3 regions of the Brenneria uluponensis genome follow, and region 2 is predicted to be linked to each of the others. Evidence: predicted binding sites of a transcription regulator. Region 2 holds the regulator's gene; each other region holds the start of a gene.
What was found. The regulator PurR, encoded in region 2, represses purine synthesis genes. The targets are predictions, from matches to a motif close to CANGCAAACGTTTGCNTG.

Region 1: the regulator PurR is predicted to act here: its motif matches at 2,983-3,000, upstream of RS889_RS19220 (NCS2 family permease).
Region 3: the regulator PurR is predicted to act here: its motif matches at 3,589-3,606, upstream of gcvT (glycine cleavage system aminomethyltransferase GcvT).

The regions. Positions count from the first base shown of each region.
Region 1 is NZ_CP135917.1:4,146,747-4,154,546, reverse strand. It holds gene RS889_RS19235 (carbohydrate ABC transporter permease) at 1-110, opposite strand, end outside; gene RS889_RS19230 (carbohydrate ABC transporter permease) at 100-972, opposite strand; gene lpxP (kdo(2)-lipid IV(A) palmitoleoyltransferase) at 1,404-2,327, shown strand; gene RS889_RS19220 (NCS2 family permease) at 3,148-4,515, shown strand; gene RS889_RS19215 (Na+/H+ antiporter) at 4,935-6,581, shown strand; gene acs (acetate--CoA ligase) at 6,679-7,800, opposite strand, start outside.
Region 2 is NZ_CP135917.1:2,145,967-2,153,766, forward strand. It holds gene RS889_RS09820 (riboflavin synthase subunit alpha) at 1-261, shown strand, start outside; gene cfa (cyclopropane fatty acyl phospholipid synthase) at 306-1,457, opposite strand; gene purR (HTH-type transcriptional repressor PurR) at 1,808-2,833, opposite strand; gene cydH (cytochrome bd-I oxidase subunit CydH) at 3,216-3,305, shown strand; gene RS889_RS09840 (C40 family peptidase) at 3,455-4,339, opposite strand; gene RS889_RS09845 (Grx4 family monothiol glutaredoxin) at 4,682-5,035, shown strand; gene rnt (ribonuclease T) at 5,096-5,770, opposite strand; gene gloA (lactoylglutathione lyase) at 5,885-6,292, opposite strand; gene RS889_RS09860 (DUF1289 domain-containing protein) at 6,614-6,853, shown strand; gene slyA (transcriptional regulator SlyA) at 7,042-7,479, shown strand; gene RS889_RS09870 (outer membrane lipoprotein) at 7,624-7,800, opposite strand, start outside.
Region 3 is NZ_CP135917.1:4,220,376-4,228,175, reverse strand. It holds gene alsS (acetolactate synthase AlsS) at 1-1,443, shown strand, start outside; gene fucO (lactaldehyde reductase) at 1,579-2,730, opposite strand; gene gcvT (glycine cleavage system aminomethyltransferase GcvT) at 3,649-4,749, shown strand; gene gcvH (glycine cleavage system protein GcvH) at 4,783-5,175, shown strand; gene gcvP (aminomethyl-transferring glycine dehydrogenase) at 5,256-7,800, shown strand, end outside.

The DNA.
Region 1 (7,800 bases), 2.0 Mb from region 2:
AGTAAGGTACTTAGCGTCACACTGTTGAGGCTGCGTATTCGCAGCCACGCAGGAAGAGATGCGACTGTGTGGGCTGAACGGGAAGCGGATGGAGAGATCTCAACGCTCATAATGGGCCCCTTTATTAAGCACTTTCAGATTAATCATCGAAAAGAGGAACAACGCGACCAGCGTAAGGAAGGTTGCGGCAGAGGCTTTACCGAGGTCGTGAGTGTCCCAGGCCAGATTCTGGATGTAGTACAGCAGCACGGTAGTGGCGTTATCCGGCCCGCCATGAGTCATCACTACCACATGATCTATCTGGGTAATGGAGTAGATAAACGCGGTGGTAATCACAAAACTGAGGGTGGGGCGCAGTAATGGCAGCGTAACATTAAAGAAAATCTGTATCGGCGAAGCGCCTTCCATCATGGCGGCCTCTCGGGTAGAGGGGGGAATACCTTGCAGTCCGGCCAGAAAGAACAGCATGTAATAGCCTGCGAATTTCCATACACCAATCACGCTCAGTGCAATCAGCGCACTGTGACTCATGCCGAGATAGTTGTTATTCATCGGGCCAAACAGCTTGGCCAGGTAGTAATCCAGCAACCCCATGCCTGGCATAAAAATGAATAACCACAAGGCGGCGGCGCTGACCATTGGAATAATCATTGGAAAAAAGAAAGCCGTACGCAACCAACGGTTAACCGTGGAGTTTTCCCTCAATGCGACGGCCAGTAGCAATGCCAGTATTACACCGGGTATCACCGTCATCAGGATGTACAGCGCATTATTCAGCAGTGCGCGCCAGAATACCGGGTCGTTCATCAAGCGGATGTAATTACCCAAACCGACAAAGGGTGGCGAGTTTTCTGTCATGCGGGTGTCGTAAAGACTATCGAAAACCGACCGTAGTAGCGGGAAATAGGTAAACAAGAACAGGAATAGCAGAGAAGGCGACAAAATTAGCCAAGGTAACCATTTACTACGCATGGTGTATTCATTCTTTCTGTAAAAAGAGTGGATTATCCTGAGCAGTAAATGCTGCAAGAACATTGCAAGTGAGTGACGGTTTTGTGATGACGCACTATTGACTACGTTATCTATCTAATAAATTTCAAGGTTGAGAAAGTGAACGGAGGTGCCATAACGCGATGCATAAGTTCGGTGTGTGGTCCTGAACTTAACTGAGGCAATGTTGTCTATATTACGAGCATTTAATTATTACCCTATTGTGATATAGCTTTTATTTATAATCATTCAGACAGCCACATCGGGTAATATGGTGTCGTTCGTTTGTCTGGCGCTGAGTCTTTTACACGTCTATCCATTAATCATTTTCGGTTTGTTGCCTTTAACCAACGAAAAATACTTCATTCTGCCAGCACTGTTGTTTGGTGTTGGCTGCACACAAGACGATATTCATGAGCACTCCACAAAAATTTACGAAAGCATTGCTTCATCCACGCTATTGGCTGGTTTGGTTTGGTCTTGGTGTGTTATTCCTGCTGGTTCAGTTACCTTATCCACTACTTATGTGGTTCGGCAGCCGTGTTGGCAGATTTTCTCGTTTTTTTCTTAAACGCCGAGAAGTCATCGCCAGACGTAATCTGGAACTCTGTTTCCCGCAGATGCCTGTTGCACAACGGGACTCGATATTGATAGCCAATTTTGCGTCATTGGGTATGGCACTGATAGAGACCGGTATGGCCTGGTTTTGGTCTGATCGTCGGGTACGGACATGGTTTGATGTCAGTGGGTTGGAAAATTTACAGCATGCGGGTCGGGATCAGAAAGGCGTGATGATCATCGGTATCCATTTTATGTCTCTGGAATTGGGGGGGCGGGCGATGGGGTTATGCCAACCAATGATGGCGATGTATCGTCCGCATAACAATAAGGTGATGGAGCTGGTGCAGACCTGGGGACGCTCTCGCTCTAATAAAGCGATGATTGATCGTAAAGATCTGCGTGGCATGGTTCGGGCTCTAAAACAGGGCGAGGCCGTGTGGTTCGCGCCGGATCAGGACTATGGTCCGAAAGGTAGCGTATTTGCGCCATTCTTTGCGGTGAAACGCGCTGCCACGACCAGTGGAACCTTTACCATCAGCCGTCTGGCAAGACCTGCCATGATCACTACCGTGTTAATCCGTAAAGAGAATGGTCGGGGATATCACTTGGTGATTCAGCCAGAATTGCAGGATTATCCGTACGATGATGAACAACTGGCGGCCGGTTACATTAATCGGGTGATTGAACAGGAAATTTTGCGGGCACCAGAACAATATCTTTGGCTCCATCGCCGTTTTAAAACGCGTCCGGCTGGCGAAGTTTCTTTGTATGCCTGAATAAAGTGGCAGCGTAGCGGTAGGTTTCTATTGTGAATGTCAGGCAAAAAAATGGCCGCCTTTTGGCAGCCATTTTAAACAGGTGAACGTTAGTGATTAACGAAAGATAGCGTATGGGTTGACACCGCGATAGGTCTTGCCCAACGCTTTTAATAATTTGTTGATTTCACGGACAATATTCATATGTCGCACCCACACGTAATCTTAAAATTAGTTGTTGAAAGTACCGAAGCTTACGGTGATGTTTTCAAACATAGCGATAATTTTGTTCAGCAGTTTCATTTTCGTCTTCCTCAGTTTGGTTAATTTTTTTGTGATGCTGTTCACGGTTTTAAAGATACACCTCGTCAAAATAGCGGTCAACTTTTTTGTGATGTGAATCACAAAAAAACAAACATACAGTTTGTTGTCACTAAACCCACGTTTCAATTCCTTCCATCATTATGATTTTCTCACGCTACACTTCATCACAGGTCGATAAAAAGATGTGCCTGTTCGACATGGATAACATTTACGTTATTTCATCATTTCTCTGAGTAATTTAACGATAACGACGGCGAAATAGTGGTGAATAGCAGTTGAAATCGACGTCATGAAGGCAGGATAATCGTTCGCTTCAAATTACCTGGCAGAATTCAGCTGTTTGGCAATGACCAAGGTAATCGTTTGCGTAGTGGGTTGCTGAGGCCTTGTGTTTTGTTTGTGTCTGGCAAGGGCAAATGAAACGGTGTGGTTTCAGCCGAAAACTGACTCAAAGCCTATTCCGGTAGCCTTATTGGAATAGGCTTTTAATAATGATGACATTTCAGGGGATACCACCATGTCCAATACGACTCATCAGGCTGACGATGCGGCTCGTCCGCATGGCGCGCTTGATGCTTTTTTTAAAATCACACCGCGTGGAAGTAGCGTCCGTCAGGAAATCCTGGCGGGTTTAACGACATTTCTGGCGATGGTCTATTCCGTGATCGTCGTTCCAGGTATGTTGGGGAAGGCTGGTTTCCCACCAGCAGCCGTCTTCGTTGCCACTTGTCTGGTCGCCGGTTTCGGTTCATTACTGATGGGCTTGTGGGCAAATTTGCCGATGGCTATCGGTTGTGCCATTTCTCTGACGGCGTTTACCGCATTCAGTCTGGTGCTGGGGCAACATATTAGTGTACCGGTCGCATTGGGCGCCATTTTTATGATGGGCGTACTGTTTACTGTGATCTCCGCTACCGGTATTCGCTCCTGGATTTTACGTAACTTACCATTAGGCGTGGCACATGGTACGGGGATTGGTATCGGTCTGTTCTTGTTGATCATCGCGGCTAACGGTATTGGCCTGGTGGTGAAGAATCCGATTGATGGTTTGCCAGTCGCGCTGGGCCATTTCACTGCGTTTCCGGTTATCATGTCGCTGGTTGGTCTGGCAGCGATCATCGGCCTGGAAAAACGCCGTGTACCGGGCGGTATCCTGATCGTGATTGTCACCATTTCCATTATCGGCCTGATCTTTGATCCGAATGTGACATATCAGGGGCTGTTTGCACTTCCAAGTCTGACTGGTGCGAATGGTCAGTCATTGATCTTTGGCCTGGATATCATGGGGGCCTTGCAGCCAGTTGTTCTGCCAAGCGTTTTGGCACTGGTGATGACCGCTGTCTTTGATGCTACCGGTACTATCCGGGCCGTCGCGGGGCAGGCTAATTTGCTGGACAAAGACGGTCAGATCATCAGTGGCGGTCGCGCACTGACCGCAGACTCCGTGAGCAGTATTTTTGCCAGCTTTGTGGGGACATCTCCGGCAGCAGTTTATATCGAGTCTGCAGCGGGTACGGCGGCAGGTGGTAAAACCGGCTTGACTGCTACGGTGGTTGGTGTCCTGTTTCTGTTTATGCTGTTTATGTCGCCGCTTTCTTATCTGGTTCCGTCCTATGCCACGGCCCCGGCGTTAATGTATGTCGGCTTACTGATGCTGAGCAATGTATCCAAACTGAATTTCGATGACTTTGTGGATGCCATGTCTGGCCTGGTGTGTGCGGTATTTATCGTACTGACCTGTAACATTGTCACCGGCATCATGTTGGGTTTTGGTTCGTTGGTGTTGGGACGTCTGTTCGCTGGTGAATGGCGTAAGCTGAACATAGGAACGGTAATTATTGCCATTGCGCTGGTGGTGTTCTATGCAGGTGGCTGGGCGTTGTAAATCCTTAGCTGCCGTAAACTGAAGGGGAACTGTGCTCCCCCCAGAGCGTTGACAAATCTACGTATAGCGTCAGAACGGTGATAATGAGGGAGAGGAGTAAAGCATCCGCGTCAGGGATGGCGCGGCTTGAGCTTACAGGGAGGGACTTACAGCGTCTTTACGATCTCTCATTATCGCCGCTATATAGCCTTTATTATTAAACTCAGTATTCCCTTTTTTATCCCTGTCGCTGATATTTTTACCTTCATTTCCTTTCTATTGTGTCACATGTTGTTATTATTTTTTCACCGGCACAAGCCAAGGTGGTTCTCTCGCCTGCGGATGTTGATGGTTGCTGGATCGGCCATCGTTACAGGACATGTCGCGTTGAGGAATCGGTGAGGACATCCTCGATGTAACAGCAATGAATCAGGGAAAGTATGGAAATCTTTTTTACCATTCTGATATTGATGCTGGTGGTATCGCTGTCTGGCGTTGTTACTCGTATCATGCCGTTTCAGATACCCATTCCATTAATGCAAATTGTGTTGGGAGCCATGCTGGCCTGGTCGCAATTCGGTCTACATGTCGACTTTAACCCAGAATTATTCATGGTGTTATTTATCCCCCCGCTGTTGTTTGCTGATGGCTGGAAAACACCAACGCGAGAATTTCTGCGCCATATGCGGGAAATTTTAGGGCTGGCGCTGGCGCTGGTGCTGATTACCGTGGTGGGCATGGGATACCTTATTCACTGGATGATCCCGGGAATGCCATTGGTGGCTGCTTTTGCACTGGCGGCGGTGCTTTCTCCCACGGATGCGGTAGCGCTGTCCGGTATCGTGGGAGAAGACCGGATACCGAAAAAGCTGATGAGTATTTTGCAGGGTGAAGCATTGATGAATGATGCTTCTGCTCTGGTTTCGCTGAAGTTTGCAGTAGCGATAGCCCTGGGAACCATGGCGTTTAGTGTTTCCGGCATTACGCTGGCCTTTTTGCTGGTGGCGCTGGGAGGATTATTGGCCGGTATCGTTGTGACCTGGGTTTACAGTAAATCGCTACGCTTGCTCAGCCGCTGGAGTGATGATGACGCGGCAACCCAGATTGTCTTGCTGCTATTGCTCCCTTTTGCTGCTTATATGATTGCTGAACATCTTGGTGTGTCTGGCATTCTGGCTGCTGTTGCATCAGGAATGACCATCAGCCAATCTGGTATTATTCGCAACGCCCCTCTGAACATGCGGTTACGCGCCAATGGTGTATGGTCGATGCTGGAATTCGTTTTTAACGGCATGGTGTTTTTGATGCTAGGGCTACAGTTACCCGGCGTGTTGGAAGATTCGATGTTACAGGCAAGCCGTGACCCTACTATCGAAACCTGGATGTTATTTGCCGATATTGCGGTTATCTATTTTGCATTACTGCTGTTGCGCTTTTGCTGGTTATGGTTGATGAAAACCTATAGTCAGAAGATCCAGGATAAGCACCCGATGCTATTTGCCGAGTTTTCGACCCGTGAACTGTGGATCTCTTCTTTTGCCGGTGTGCGTGGCGCTATTACGTTGGCTGGTGTGTTGTCCATTCCATTGATGTTGATAAATGGTGACGCTTTTCCATCGCGTTATCAATTAGTGTTCATTGCGACGGGCGTTATTTTGCTGTCATTGCTTTGCGGGGTTGTGGCGCTACCTCTGTTGTTAAAAGGCATGGTGTTGACAGACAAGAGTATGCATAAAAAAGAGGAACGAATGGCCCGTATTTCGATGGCTGAAGTGGCTATCGATAGTCTGCATAAGATGGAAGAGCGCCTGGCGATGGACCGGGATGAGGATATTGATGAGCAGGTACTAAAAGAGGTTAGTACCCGCGTCATAGGAATGTTACGCCGTCGGGTGGTGGGCAAGGATGAGTTGGAAAACAGCTTGATGATTGAGAATCTGGAACGACGTTTTCGGTTAGCGGCGGTAAATGCGGAGCGTGCCGAGCTTTATCATCTACGTGCGACTCAGCAAATCAGTAATGAAACATTGCAAAGCATGCTACGGGAGCTTGATTTACTAGAAGCAGTGCTAAGTGAAAAAGTGTAGTTGTCGCAGAAAAACCGCAAGGCATCCAGTCCTATGGAGAGAGGCCGGTTACTTTACACCAGACAGTCCAGGCTGCCTGGTGCAAAGCGGACAGAGGCTAAGAAGGAATATTCATCGTCTGTTTTTCTTCCAGCAATTTCTCCACAACGCCAGGATCGGCGAGCGTAGAGATATCCCCTAGATTGCTGGTATCCCCGGCAGCGATCTTGCGCAGAATACGCCGCATAATCTTGCCGGAACGGGTTTTAGGTAAAGAGTCGGTCCAGTGTAGAATATCGGGTGTCGCAATCGGGCCAATCTCTTTACGTACCCAGTTGCGTACTTCGGTATACAGCTCGCTGGTCGGTTCTTCACCGTGATTCAACGTGATATAGGCGTAAATAGCCTGTCCCTTGAGATGGTGTGGAATACCAACGACGGCGGCTTCGGCTATTTTGGGATGAGACACTAATGCAGATTCGATTTCAGCGGTTCCCAGGCGATGCCCGGATACGTTCAGCACATCATCCACTCGGCCAGTGATCCAGTAATAACCATCTTCGTCGCGGCGCGCGCCATCACCACTGAAGTACATCCCTTTGAACGTGGAGAAATAGGTCTGTTCAAAGCGGTCATGATCACCAAATAAAGTACGGGCCTGACCAGGCCAGGAGTCGGTGATGACCAGATTGCCTTCACAGGCTCCATCCTGAAGATTTCCGAGGTTATCGACCAACGCAGGTTGTACACCAAAGAACGGTAGGGTTGCTGAACCGGCTTTGAGTTCGGTAGCACCAGGCAGCGGTGTGATCATGAAACCACCTGTTTCGGTTTGCCACCAAGTATCCACGATCGGGCATTTCGCATTACCAATTTTGTTGAAATACCATTCCCAAGCTTCCGGGTTGATGGGTTCGCCGACGGATCCCATGATTTTCAGCGATGTCCGGGAGGTGCCCTGAATCGCTTTGTCTCCATCCGCCATCAATGCACGGATGGCTGTCGGTGCGGTGTAAAGAATATTGACCTGATGTTTATCAACTACCTGTGCCATACGGCTGGAATCTGGCCAATTGGGAACCCCTTCATACATCAGCGTAATGGCGCCACAGGCCAGCGGACCATAGACCAAATAACTGTGACCGGTGATCCAGCCGACATCGGCAGTACACCAGTAGATGTCTCCAGGATGATAATCAAAGACATATTTAAAGGTGGTAGCCGCATAAACCAGATAACC
Region 2 (7,800 bases):
TTGATGAAATATGTACTACACAAAGGGTTCATTGGTATTGACGGTATCAGCTTGACTATTGGTGAAGTTACTCGCAGTCGTTTCTGCGTGCATCTTATCCCTGAAACGTTAAACCGGACTACGCTGGGGCAGAAACGATTGGGTGATCGTGTGAATATTGAGATTGACCCACAGACACAGGCGATCGTGGATACGGTTGAGCGTGTATTGTTGAATCAATCTCACCGTCAACAAGATCCGGCCACAGAAGCAACAGAATAAAATAGTGTAGCCGTCAGCATAAAGCTGGCGGCCAAGTCAATCCGTCAGTGGGGGACGCGTATCCCACCTTCAACGCCGTCAACACTGAATAGCACCTGCCACAGTTGAATATCCCGTGCGCGAAAGGCGCCAGCACAGGCGTTCAGATAGTAACTGAACATGCGGTGGAATTTTTCAGGGTAATTCGCTGACAGTTCGGACCAATGTTGCTGGAAACGTGCATGCCAAGTCATCAGCGTTCGATCATAGTCAGCCCCAAAGTTGTGCCAGTCTTCCATGACCAGATAAGGTTCACTGGATTGGGCAATATGTCGGACCGACGGTAGGCAACCATTAGGGAAAATATATTTGTTGATCCAGGGGTCGACTTCAAGATTCGTTTTGTTGGCACCGATAGTATGTAGCAGAAAGAGGCCGTTGGGCTTCAGGGTTTTACGTACCAGTTGGAAATAAGTATCGTAATTTTTGGGGCCGACGTGTTCAAACATACCAACAGAAACGATGCGGTCGAACTGGAGATTCAGATCGCGATAATCCTGTAATAAAATCGTGACATCCAGTTCCTGGCATCGCTGCTGAGCCAGTTTCTGCTGCTCACGAGAAATAGTGACACCTGTGACCGATACACCGTAGTGACGGGCTGCAAATGCCGCTAGTCCGCCCCAACCACAGCCAATATCCAGCAGTGTCATGCCGCGACGCAGCTGTAACTTTTCGCAAATCATACGAAGTTTGTCTTCCTGAGCTTGTTCCAGGGTGTCTGCCTGTTTCCAGTAACCACAGGAATATTGCATGTATGGATCAAGCATCAGTGAGAAAAGATCATTGCCGAGGTCGTAATGCTCTTTCCCTACAATCCAGGATCGTCTCTTTGATTGAAGATTGATGACTCGTGCAAGTAGAATCCGTATCAAATCGCGCCAGCGCTGCGGTATTTTTTCTTCCAATCCGGCTCGCAGTACCCGATGGAAAAACATATCCAGACGTTCACACTCCCACCAGCCGTCCATGTAACTCTCACCAAGACCTAAAGAGCCTTCACGCAGAATGCGTTTATAAAAATCGGTATTCTTGACAGTGATATCAAAAGGTCGCGAACCATTAATAGTGATGTCAGCCATTGACAGCATTTCATGCACAATCTGGAACCAGGACGTATTATGCCTACCCAGCTCCTCTATATAAGACGAACTCATAATCTCTCCCTACCTTGCCATTTGAATTACAGCAAGGAACAACATAGACAATTTTCACCTGTAATAAGAATCGGTGGATGCTTATCCATCGTTTACCCTCTGAACTATTTCAGAGAAATAAATAAGAGAAACGTTGGTATGGAAAGCACCTATCCAAATTAGACGACGAAGGCGTTCGGCAGTCTGAGTATAAGGATAGTAAAACTATTCAGTATGTCTTGTTTGCCTGTTATGTTCACATAAGGCAATAGCAAGTCTATGACTGCTTCAGCCTGTGGACAAGCATAAATAGTCTGAAGCAGTGGTTAAAAATTTAATGAAATAAGGCAGCAATAAGTAAATTGTCTGAATTAACGGCGATAATCACGGAACGGACCATCTGCGACAGAGCGTCGTTCAATCAAGGTAGGGTGGACTTCAATGACCTGTGCTTCTTCACGTTTGCTGACAATGCGATCCAGTAGCATAGATAATGCGGACTGTCCCAAACGCTCTTTGGGTTGATGCACCGTTGTCAGCGCTGGTGTGAAATAGCGAGAGTGCCGTACATTATCATACCCGATCACCGAAATATCCTGCGGTACACGTAAGCCGAGTTCGTCAGCTGCACAGATTGCCCCCATGGCCATGATGTCACCACCACAGAAGACGGCTGTTGGGTGATGCTTTTGTGCCAGTATCTGATGCATGGCTTTATAGCCGGATTCCGGTTCAAAATCGCCTTGAACAATCCACTCTTCATGTATTGTGATATGCGCTTCTTTCAGGGCCTTAAGAAAACCCAAGTAACGCCCGCTACCCGTATTCCGCTCTTGCAGACCGGGAATGGCGCCGATGTCGCGGTGACCACGCTCAATCAGGTAACGACCTGCCATATAGCCACCTTCAAAAGCGTTATCAATAATGGTATCGGTAAAATCACTGTGCCCCTTGCCCCAATCCATCACGACCATAGGAATGTTACGGTAATCTTCCAGCATGGAAAGCAGTGCTGGTGGATATTCAGCGCACATTATCAGTAATCCATCTACTCGTTTTTGTGCCAGCATAGAAAGATAAGCACGTTGCTTATCCAGATTGTTGTGGGAGTTACACAGAATTAGTGTGTATCCTTTTGCGTAGCAACTATTCTCAACAGATTCGATAATTTCTGCAAAGTAGGGTGCCTCACTTGAGGTCGCAAGCAGTCCAATGGATTTTGTATGATTAACTTTCAAGCTGCGGGCAACGGCACTTGGCGAATAATGTAATTCTTTGATGGCTGCCCTTACGGCGGCTTTAGTATCTTCGGCGACGAAACGTGTTTTATTGATCACGTGTGATACGGTTGTGGTAGAAACACCTGCGCGCTTTGCCACATCTTTAATCGTTGCCATGTAAAATGACTCCTGAACTCACCTGATTACAGCAGTAAGTAAATGGTTAATCGTTTGCCTGCGCGAATAGTTCTCTTTCTGACCACGAAAGCAGAACTTCAGAAGGAGAGAGTCGGCGGTTTAGACCTGAAGGGCAAGGTTGACGCTTTCGACCAACGCAGGATGTGTACAGTAAACTGCAAATTCTGTCCGATTTAATGCAAAAGTGGAAGTGCTAATTCATATTATGTCTGCGATATTCGGAGAGGATTTCTCGATCAAATTAAGAGAAAGTTTCCATATACCCACTACTATTGGTAGTATTTATTGCCTGGCTTGGGGTAATAAACCCATTCTGATTACAATAACGGATGTCAATACTGAGTCTGCAAAGGAGGTATTTATGGATACGGCTCTAAAAATGTCGTTGTTAACCACAGTGTGTGCATTGGCCATTATCATGGCGTTCAGTTTTACAGCCGTGCTGAACTGATAAGCTTTAGTGACGGTGTAAAGCCACTAAATTAGTCATTTTTGGCATGACAAAACAGAAAGACAACGGGACCGGAAGGTCCCGTTGTCAGTTGGAGTATCCCTCGGTGCGGTATACCCAGGTATCTTGAGCTTAACGAGAATGTTACATCAGCGAACAGTCTTTGGCGTGACGACACGGCGTGCGCCGACATAGTGTTCTTGCCAATAATTGCCGCTCAATTTGCTGATCTTGATATCGGAACCTGTCCGCGGGGACTGAATAAAACGTCCATTACCAAGGTAAACCCCGACATGGTCGGCCGCGCCGCGATTACTAATGTGGAAGAACACTAGATCACCTCTTTCCAGCTCACTCTTTTTGATCGGTGCTGCATCACGCAGGTGGAACATTTCATTAGCTGTGCGTGGGATCGGTATTTTTACTACGTCCTTGTAGGCGTAATAGATCAATCCGCTGCAATCAAATCCGGCAGCAGGTGAAGCGCCTCCCCAGTGATAGGGTTTCCCAATCTGTTTTAGCAGCTTATTCATGGCAGTCAATTTGACGTGTTGGTAATGCTTTCTGCGCATAACACTAAGGGGTAGTGCTTTCTTGTGCTTGCTTTCTCTGCTTTTGGTTCGTGCCGCTATTTTTCTATCTTGCGTTCTGTGATGTGTGGGCTCATGTCTTTTCGATGCCACATGCTTGATTTCTGTTGCTTTAGTCTCATGGTTTTTTGTGCGATGTTTGGTCGAGGGTCTAGTCAGATGTTTGGGATGAGCGGCTGAGTTTCGTGTGGCTTTGCTGTGGGAATGTGCTGTTTTAGTCGTTTTTAGCGAGTATCCCTTACTGCCCCTCTCTTTTTTATCGTGTGTCGGTACTGTGGCTTTTTTGGTGTTTTTGGACGGTTTGTTTTTTCTTGTATCAACCGTGTCAGTTACGCCCACATTGAGCTTATGCAGGGAAACCGCCACGGCGTGTGGTGCGGCTTGTGCCAAATTAAAAAACAGGTTGCTAAAAAATAACAAGAAAAAGGTAACAAATAACCGCATAATTATTATGACTGAATGTCGTCCTCAATCGCTCGATTTCCACAGTATTCCTGAAAATGGGACGATAAAAAAGTGAGAATAGCCGTTTTATTACAACAAAATAGTGAAAAATCGTTAACGAGTGTAATTATGGTGTGATTATCATCAGTTTCTGCATCAGATTTCACCAATCATTATCTAATAATAGCCCTAGTTTAAAACCCTACAAAAGATAACGTTTTTTTGTGACTGCCGCTATCGTTACAATACAAAAGAGTCAATGTGATATTGGCAATATTTATAACTGATGCTGATGGCGGCGGATCAACCGTATAGCCATCACGTGCTTGAGGAAGCAATAGAATGACGACAACGACAATTGAAAAAATTCAGCTCCAGATCGCTGAAAACCCTATCCTGCTATATATGAAAGGTTCTCCAAAACTGCCAAGCTGTGGCTTTTCTGCTCAGGCGGTACAGGCGTTGTCAGCATGCGGCGAGCGTTTTGCTTATGTTGATATTTTGCAGAATCCAGAAATTCGTACAGAATTGCCCAAATACGCCAATTGGCCCACTTTCCCTCAGTTATGGGTAGACGGTGAACTGGTCGGTGGATGCGATATCATCATTGAAATGTATCAGCGTGGTGAGTTACAGCAACTTATCAAGGATACTGCAGAAAAATACTCGTCCCAGAAAGATGGTCAGCAACAATAAATCAACACTATGTTATTTTATACGCGATGATTTTCAGGCGGTAACCACCGCCTGAAAATCTCAATCTTCGCTATGGGCAGGTGAAGGTTCTGCCTCGGGTTGCGTGGCTGTTGGCCATCCCCCCATTCGTTTCCAGCGATTTACCAACTCACAGAATAGCATTGAGGTCTGTTGGGTATCATACAAGGCAGAGTGAGCCTGACTAGGATCAAATGGGACACCGGCAGTAATACAGGCTTTAGCCAGGACTGTCTGTCCTACTACCAATCCACTGAGCGCTGCGGTATCAAAGGTGGCAAAAGGATGAAAAGGATTGCGTTTCAGTCCACAACGCTCTGCAGCGGACATGAGAAATCCATGATCGAAAGTAGCATTGTGTGCGACAACAATCGCCCGATTGCATCCCTGATCTTTAACCCCTTTACGCACGACTTTGAAGATTTCATGTACCGCTTCATATTCACTGACGGCACCACGTAAAGGATTGGTCGGGTCTATGCCGTTAAACGCCAGTGCTTCTGGCTGCAAAATTGAGCCTTCGAACGGTTCAACGTGAAAATGCAATGTCTGATCCGGCAGTAACCAACCATTGTCATCCATTTTGAGTGTCACTGCGGCAATTTCCAGTAGTGCATCCGTTTTAGCGTTAAATCCTGCGGTTTCCACATCAATTACGACCGGATAGAATCCGCGAAAACGGGCACTCAGGACATTAAGGTTATTTTTGTCAGCCATCATCTCTTATTGGTCTTCAGCAAATGCAGTGCGCATTATGGCAAATTTTAGTGGCGGATGCAGTAACGTCAGATCTAACAGGCACCGATCTGGCACCTGTCAATGCAGGGAATATCAGTTTCCCAGACCCAGATCGGCCTGTGAACGTTCAATTAACTCAATTTTATAGCCATCAGGATCTTCGACGAAGGCAATGATCGTGGTCCCGCCTTTTACCGGGCCTGCTTCACGGGTGACATTACCGCCAGCTTTGCGGATACGCTCACAGGTAGCTGCAACATTATCCACCCCGAGTGCAATATGCCCGAAGGCGTTGCCGAGATCGTAGCTGTCTACTCCCCAGTTATAAGTCAGCTCTATCACTGCACCTTCACTCTCTTCGGTATAACCGACAAACGCCAGTGAATATTTGTATTCTGTGTTTTCACTGGTGCGCAGTAGCTGCATACCCAAAATATGGGTATAAAAATCAATGGAACGTGATAAATCGCCAACACGCAGCATGGTGTGAAGTAAACGCATAATTTCCTCTATTGGCTTCAGTGGTTAATGGTAATTTGCAGGTAAAATCAATGAGAGAAGTATAGCGGTGCATATAGCTTGAGTCCAAGCCATGGGTCACAGAAGCCTCCTGGCTGTCGACTCTTGGTGGGAGGTAATGTTGTCTTGCCTGAAGCATTTTTCTCATTGCTTGCCTCTTTTTTACTAAAAAAACGCAGTTTCGACAAAAACTGACTGGTATTTCCATAGTGACGAAACTATTTTTATTGTTATTGTTAATCAATGCTTGCCAGCCGGGACGATCAACGCTTCAATAAAAAGGTTCGAGGAGGAGGAGGTCCCGTGGCTGAGCAACTTGAGCTTTTTCCTGTACCCAATCCCTGTCGTGGTATCTGTCAGGCTGATGAGCGGGGTTTTTGCCGAGGGTGTTTTCGCAGTCGGTCGGAACGTTTTAGTTGGGGACAAATGAGCGATGTTCAGAAACAGGATGTCTTACGTCTTTGTCGGCAAAGGATGAAACGATTGCAGCGTGTTGAGAAAATTTCAATACCGCCAGAACCAGAGCAATCTAGTTTGTTTTAAGATAGGTCGTGATATTTTGTGTAATAAATTAAGTTTAAGATCATTTTTAGATAACTATTATTTGGTAGAATACTTATTGTATTTACGATAAATATATATTTTTCGTTTTGTCTTATTTTCATTTTTATAAATCAGAGTTGATTGCAATCCAGGGATATAACTTAGCATGCTAATTATAAGGAGTAGTGATGGAATTGCCATTAGGATCTGATTTAGCCCGGTTAGTACGTGTTTGGCGCGCCTTGATAGACCACCGTTTGAAGCCGTTAGAACTTACACAGACGCACTGGGTGACGCTGCATAATATTCATGAACTGCCCCCAGGGCAGTCCCAAATTCAGTTGGCGAAGGCGATTGGTATTGAACAACCGTCATTGGTCCGCACTTTGGATCAGCTTGAAGATAAGGGATTGATTACCAGACATATATGTGTACATGATCGCCGAGCTAAGCGCATTATGCTGACAGATATGGCTGACCCGATCATTCAGGCGGTTAATGATGTTATCGATCAAACGCGCAGTGAAATATTAAATGGAATCACACCTGAAGAGGTTAGTGAATTAGCGACCATAATTTCTAGGTTGGAAAGCAATATTTTATCGTTATATGAAATGCAGTCTTAATTTGTATGGCACTTGAAAAATCTTGGTTTTAAAAATTAAATTCTGCTGATTGTTAATTAAATTGCCATTAACAGAGTGTTTTGCTGAAATTTAATTTTGCCGATTAATCACCCCTCGTTAGAGTGGTGATTAATCGATTTGCAATTAGCGAGGAGAAACGGTTACTGAACGGCCATCACTGACCATTGCGATTCTCTGACCAGCATAGAATTTGGTAGTACCTTGTTTTTGTACCACCATAATGGTATTACCGTCATCTTTACGGATTTCCAGCTGAACACCTTGAACACGGTTTATCGCTCCCTCAACACTTTGCCCAGC
Region 3 (7,800 bases), 2.1 Mb from region 2:
ACATCAGGTCCTGGCTGCTCCAATCTGGTGACGGGACTGGCGACGGCGACGGCGGAAGGCGATCCGGTGGTGGCGATGGGCGGGGCGGTTAAGCGTGCGGATCGGCTGAAGCTCACCCATCAGAGTCTGGATACGGTTAGCCTGTTCCATCCGGTAACCAAGTTCAGCGCTGAAATCACCGCATCGTCTGCCATTTCTGAAGTGCTCGCCAATGCTTTTCGTGCGGCGGAATTTGGCCGTCCCGGTGCTGCGTTTATCAGTTTGCCGGAAGATATTATTAATGACCCGGCGACCGGTCCGATTTTGGCTTATCCACATTTGCCGACTTTTAATAGCGCACCCGCGGTTAATGTTGAACGGGTAGCTCGCATGATTGAAAAAGCGAAAAATCCGATTTTGTTGCTGGGATTAATGGCGAGTCGGCCTGAGAATGCACAGGCGTTACGCCGTCTGTTGCACCACAGTCAGTTGCCAGTGACCAGTACCTATCAGGCTGCTGGGGTCATTGACCAGCAACATTTCGACCATTTTGCCGGGCGGGTTGGCTTGTTCAATAATCAGGCGGGAGACAAGCTGTTACAGCAGGCAGATCTGATCATTACCGTGGGGTACAGTCCGATTGAATATGCGCCATCACTGTGGAACAGTGGTAACGCAACGCTGATACATATTGATGTTTTACCGGCCGAAATTGATACCGCGTATCGCCCGGATATCGAGCTGGTGGGCGATATCTGTATCACCATCGATATGCTTAATGAATATATTCACTCCCCTCTGCATCTTTCGTCGTCATCAATAGCCATTCTGGAAGAGCGTACCCAACTGCGCCAACAGTTGGCTGCACGCGGCATCGATATGAGCGGCTTTGCTATCCATCCGTTACGGTTGGTACGGGCGATGCAGGATTTGGTCAATAAGGATGTCACGTTGTGTGTGGATATGGGCAGTTTTCATATCTGGCTGGCGCGTTATTTGTATAGCTTCCGGGCGCGCCAGATTCTGATGACTAATGGTCAGCAAACGATGGGGGTGGCGCTGCCTTGGGCAATTGGCGCATCGCTGGTGAATCCGCATCAGAAGGTGGTTTCGGTATCGGGTGATGGTGGCTTTATGCAATCCAGTATGGAACTGGAAACCGCGGTACGTTTGCAGAGCAATATTCTGCATATTATCTGGGTTGATAACGCCTACAACATGGTTGAGATTCAGGAAGAGAAAAAATATCACCGTTCGTCAGGCGTGAAATTTGGCCCGATTGACTTCAAGGCTTATGCCGAAGCCTTTGGCGCCAAAGGATTTGCAGTAGAGTCCGCTGACGAGCTGGTAAGTAAGCTGTGGCAGGCGATGGATGTGCAAGGGCCTGCGGTGATTGCGATTCCGGTGGATTATTCCGATAACCATTACCTGATGGAGAATCTGAATATCAGTCAGCTTATCTGATCCTTCTCATTCAGTACCTACCTGCTACAGTTACTGTGGCTTTTGAGTGCGACATTCCCGGTTGTCGTTATATCAACAAGAATACTTATCGCACGGCGCGTCTTACTCCGTATAAGACGCGCATTTTTCTCAATATCAGAAGATAGACTGATACAACGTTTTTATTTCTTCCACACTGGTGGAGCGTGGGTTGCCACCGGTGCAGACATCATCAAAGGCGGCTTGTGCCAATGCCGGAATATCTTCTTCTTTCACGCCAACCTGGCGCAGACGGGCGGGAATATCCACATCCTGCGACAGTTGCTTCACAGCTTGAATAGCGGCTTCCCTGGCTTTGGATATCGACATGTTCTGTACATTTTTCACTCCCATTGCCACTGCGATAGCGCGGAATTTCTCACCGGTATAGTCGGCGTTCCAGGCCATGATATGCGGCAGTAGAATCGCGTTGGCGACACCATGCGGTGTGTTATAGAACGCCCCCAGCGGGTGGGCCATTCCGTGTACCAACCCCAGACCGACGTTGGAGAAACCCATGCCGGCGATATATTGCCCCAGCGCCATTTCTTCCACCCCCTCAGCCTTGCCAGCCACGGAATCACGCAGTGAACGGCTGATAATTTCGATGGCCTTTATGTGCATCATATCCGTCAATTCCCAGGCGCCTTTGGTGGTAAACCCCTCAATGGCGTGAGTCAACGCGTCAATACCGGTGGCCGCTTTCAGCGAGGCCGGCATGCTGGTCATCATATCGGCGTCAATAATGGCGACGATGGGAATGTCATGCGGATCCACACAGACGAATTTCCGTCGCTTTTCTTCATCAGTGATAACGTAGTTGATGGTAACTTCTGCTGCCGTACCCGATGTGGTAGGGATAGCAAAGATCGGCACACTGGGCCGTTTGGTTGCCGCCACGCCTTCCAGACTGCGGACATCGGCAAATTCCGGGTTATTGATAATAATGCCAATGGCTTTGCAGGTATCCTGTGGTGAACCACCACCAATGGCAATCAGATAATCCGCTTTGCTGGCCTTAAAGTGCGCAACCCCATTCTGCACCACGCTGATGGTAGGGTTGGGAACGACTTCATCATATATTTCATAAGGTAACGATGCATTGTCCAGCAGTGTGGTTACGTTACCCACTACGCCGTATTTGATCAGATCTTTGTCGGTAACCACTAACGCTTTTTTGAAATTCCGCCTTGTTACTTCCTCGACGAGGTGCGCGATCGCGCCACTACCAAAGTACGATGTCTCGTTCAGTATCATTCTATGTGTCATGGTGTATCTCCTTAACGTTTTGATTTTTAAACTTTCAGACTCAAAAATTCGATTCCCCACTGTATGGAGACCGGGTCGGCAGTGTCAGCGGGTTGTGATGGGTCGGTGATACCGACAGAGGTAAGTTGTTGTCTCCACCGACCCGTGCCTATATGTGAAAAAGACGCAATCTATCAATGACTCTAATCCTGTAATGCTTTGGCAAGTCAGGAAGTTTGTTTGGCATTGATGCAAATCAAACCCTATGGGCAGCAAGATAAAGACCTGTGATCCCGGTATACAGAATGGTCCAGTTAACTAGACTGGGATAGGCAGGGAAGGCACCTGGAGGGGCGCCTGATGTCTGTGCTCAACCCGTTTATGTCGATATTTAACCAATTGGTACCACTACAAATAGTATGGTATTTACGCGCAGAGGTTACCTTCCGGCAATTGCCATTATCGGCAGGTGGGTGGCAGTCAGAAGAAGAAAGCGGGAGACGATGGAGCGGCAGTGTCTGCGAGCAGATCAGATGTTTCAGTCTGGTTTTCATGGTACGAATCACGATGCTGCCTTCGCTGATCACAATGAAGTACGCTTGCCTGAAATAATCTAATTTTGCCTGTTTTTCGCATTACTTTAAATAATGCTTTAACAATATATATGATTTATTTAAAATTCTGTGTTTTTAATAAAAATCACTATAAATAATCGATTAATTTATTTTTAATCTGTATTAAATTCTTATTTTTATAATTTTAATGGTGTTATTAACTGACATTGGATGATTGAAATCAATGAAAAAACATCATTATTATATAAATTAACTTATGACTGTGGCGGTGGTGGCGAAACGATTTCGGTGGTAAGTTCAGTGTATAGATAACGTTTGCGTCGTGGTTTTATCTCTTTAAGGCGCAGCTAAGCAGAGGGAAAAGATGGCAAAGCAAACTCCGTTATATGAACAGCATGTGGCCGATGGGGCCAAAATGGTGGATTTTCACGGCTGGATGATGCCGCTGCATTATGGTTCTCAGTTAGAAGAACATCATACGGTGCGCAACAGTGCCGGGATGTTTGATGTGTCGCATATGACCATTGTCGATTTACGCGGTGCACGCACGCGTGAATTTCTGCGCTATCTGCTGGCGAACGATGTTGCCAAACTCACCCAACCGGGTAAAGCGCTGTATAGCGCTATGCTGCTGCCTTCTGGCGGCGTGATTGACGATTTGATCGTTTATTTCCTGACAGAAGACTATTTCCGTCTGGTAGTGAACTCCGCCACCCGTGACAAAGATCTGGCCTGGATCAGCGAGCATGCTACGTCTTTCGGGGTTGATATTCAGGTGCGCGACGATCTGGCGTTGATCGCCATTCAGGGGCCGCAGGCACAGGAAAAAGTACAAGGTTTACTGACGGAAAAACAGCGTCAGCAGGTTGCAGGCATGAAGCCATTTTTTGGCGTGCAGGCAGATGACTGGTTTATTGCCACGACGGGCTATACTGGCGAAGCGGGCTATGAGATCGCTCTGCCACAAGAACAGGTCGTCAGCACCTGGCAGCAGTTGTTGGCAGTGGGTGTTAAACCTTGTGGACTGGGTGCGCGCGACACACTACGTCTGGAAGCCGGTATGAATCTCTATGGTCAGGATATGGATGAAAGTATTTCACCACTGGCCGCTAATATGGGATGGACTATTGCCTGGCAGCCGGAAGATCGTCAGTTCATCGGCCGTGAAGCACTGGAGCTCCAGCGAGCTACCGGCACTGAGCAGTTGGTCGGGTTGGTCATGACGGAAAAAGGCGTGCTGCGCAATGAACTGCCGGTCCACTTTACCGATACCCACGGCGTCATGCAGGAAGGTGTTATCACCAGTGGTTCATTCTCGCCGACGTTGGGCGTCAGTATTGCGCTGGCGCGGGTACCCGCAGGTATTGGTGAAAACGCGATTGTTCAGATTCGTAATCGAGAAGTCTCCGTGCGAGTAACCAAACCGAATTTTGTCCGCGCAGGAAAATCGATTGTTCAGTATTAACCGTTTTGTGATGAATTGAAGGAGAGAGTGGCAATGAGCAATGTCCCGGCAGAGTTAAAATATACCACTTCGCACGAGTGGGTGATGGCGGAAGGTGATGGTATTTATAGTGTCGGTATCACGGAACACGCCCAGGAATTGTTGGGTGATATGGTGTTTCTCGATCTTCCTGAAATAGGAACGACCGTCGCTGTGGGTGAAGATTGTGCTGTTGCGGAATCGGTGAAAGCCGCATCGGATATTTATGCGCCGATCAGCGGTGAGATTGTGGCAATCAACGACGCGTTGGAAAGTACCCCCGAACTGGTTAACAGCGCACCTTATAGTGATGGTTGGCTGTTCCGCATCAAAGCGGCTGATGAGTCTGAACTGAATGAACTGCTTGATGCCAATGAATATCAGCTATTGTTAGAAGAAGACGAATAATCGCAACGCCCCGGACGCCAGACGAACCGGGGCGTTTTATTGTGCCCGTTTGATTTTGTTTGATGCAGGAAATTCCCGTCATGACCCAGACTCTCAGTCAACTTGAACACGACAGCGCTTTTGTTGGTCGTCATATCGGCCCATCTGTCAGCCAGCAGCAACAGATGCTGGCGACTATCGGTGCCGAGTCACTGGATGCACTTACCCGGCAGATTGTCCCTATTGATATTCAGTTACCCAGCCCGCCTGCGGTGGGAGAGGCGGTAACGGAACATCAGGCACTGGCAGAGCTGAAAGCTATCGCTGGCCGCAATCAACGTTACAAAAGCTACATCGGAATGGGCTATCACGCTGTACTGATGCCACCGGTGATTCTGCGTAATGTGCTGGAAAATCCAGGTTGGTATACCGCTTATACGCCGTATCAACCGGAAGTGTCGCAAGGACGACTGGAAGCGTTGCTGAATTTCCAACAGGTGACTCAAGACCTGACTGGCCTGGATCTGGCCTCGGCCTCATTGCTGGATGAAGCGACTGCGGCGGCAGAAGCGATGGCAATGGCTAAGCGCGTCAGCAAACTCAAGCAGGCAAACTGCTTTTTTGTAGCGGATGATGTGCATCCGCAGACGTTGGATGTGGTGCGCACCCGCGCCCGGACATTGGGTTTTGACGTTGTCACCGGCAAGGCGCAGGATGCGCTGGAACATGAAGATGTGTTTGGTGTGCTGTTACAGCAGTGTGGGACGACCGGCGAACTGCATGATTACAGCGCGCTGATGGCCGATCTGAAAAAACGAAAGGTTATCAGTTGTATGGCTGCCGATATCATGGCGCTGGTGTTGTTGGCCGCACCAGGCAAACAAGGCGCCGATATGGTGTTTGGTTCGGCCCAGCGTTTTGGCGTACCAATGGGATACGGCGGTCCGCATGCGGCATTTTTTGCCTGCAATGACGAATACAAACGCGCCATGCCGGGACGACTCATTGGTGTGTCCCGTGATGCCGCCGGTAATACGGCGCTGCGCATGGCGATGCAGACCCGCGAACAGCATATCCGCCGTGAAAAGGCCAACTCCAACATTTGTACATCGCAGGTATTGCTGGCGAACATCGCCGGAATGTATGCGGTTTATCATGGTCCTGAAGGGTTGGCGCGGATTGCCCAGCGTATTCATCGCCTGACGGATATTCTGGCTTATGGCTTGCAACAACGTGGTTTGGCGCTGCGTCATCAAACCTGGTTTGACACCATTACCGTTGACGTGGCTGATAAAGCCGCGGTGTTGAGTCGGGCGCAACATTTTGGCATCAATTTACGCAGTGATCTGAACGGTGCGGTGGGTATCGCGTTGGATGAAGCCACCAGCCGTGATGACGTATTAACGCTGTTTGCCGTTCTGTTGGGTGATAATCACGGGTTGAACATTGATACACTCGATGCCGCCGTCAGCGCTCAGTCAGCGTCTATTCCCGCAGCGTTATGGCGGAATGACGCCATCCTGACCCATCCGGTTTTCAACCGTTACCACAGCGAAACCGAAATGATGCGTTATCTGCATCGTCTGGAGAGCAAGGATCTGGCGCTGAATCAGGCGATGATCCCGTTGGGTTCCTGCACTATGAAACTTAACGCGGTAGCAGAAATGCTGCCGATTACCTGGCCGGAATTTGCCGAACTGCATCCATTCTGCCCACCAGAGCAGGCGCTGGGATATCGTCAGTTGATCGAACAGCTTTCCGGCTGGTTGGTACAGTTGACTGGCTATGACGCCATTTGCATGCAGCCGAACTCCGGGGCGCAGGGTGAATATGCCGGTATGCTGGCGATTCGTCGCTATCATGAAAGTCGTAACGACGCGGCGCGTACCATCTGTTTAATCCCCAGTTCAGCCCACGGCACCAACCCGGCTTCTGCACATATGGCGGGAATGGACGTGGTGGTGGTGGCCTGTGACAAACAGGGCAATATCGATCTGCACGATCTACGGGAAAAAGCCCAGCAGGCGGATGATCATCTTGCCTGCATTATGGTGACGTATCCGTCTACTCATGGTGTGTATGAAGAAACCATCCGTGAAGTATGTCAGATTGTGCATCAGTATGGCGGTCAGGTGTATCTGGATGGCGCCAACATGAACGCCCAGGTCGGCATTACCACACCGGGCTACATCGGTGCTGATGTATCGCATCTCAACTTGCATAAAACCTTCTGTATTCCGCATGGCGGCGGTGGGCCGGGCATGGGACCGATTGGTGTGAAAGCCCATCTGGCCCCGTTCGTTCCGGGCCATACCGTGGTAACAATGGATGGCATGCTGACGCAGCAAGGCGCCGTTTCTGCCGCGCCGTTTGGCAGTGCGTCAATTCTGCCGATCAGCTGGATGTATATTCGCATGATGGGCGCGGAAGGATTGAAGCAGGCCAGTCAGGTGGCGATTCTGAATGCCAACTACGTGGCAGCCCGGCTGAACGAGGCTTATCCCGTGTTGTACACCGGCCATGGCGGACGCGTGGCGCATGAATGTATTCTGGATATTCGTCCGCTGAAGGAGAGTAGTGGTATCAGTGAGATGGATATTGCCAAACGCTTGATCGACTACGGTTTCCATGCTCCAACCATGTCAT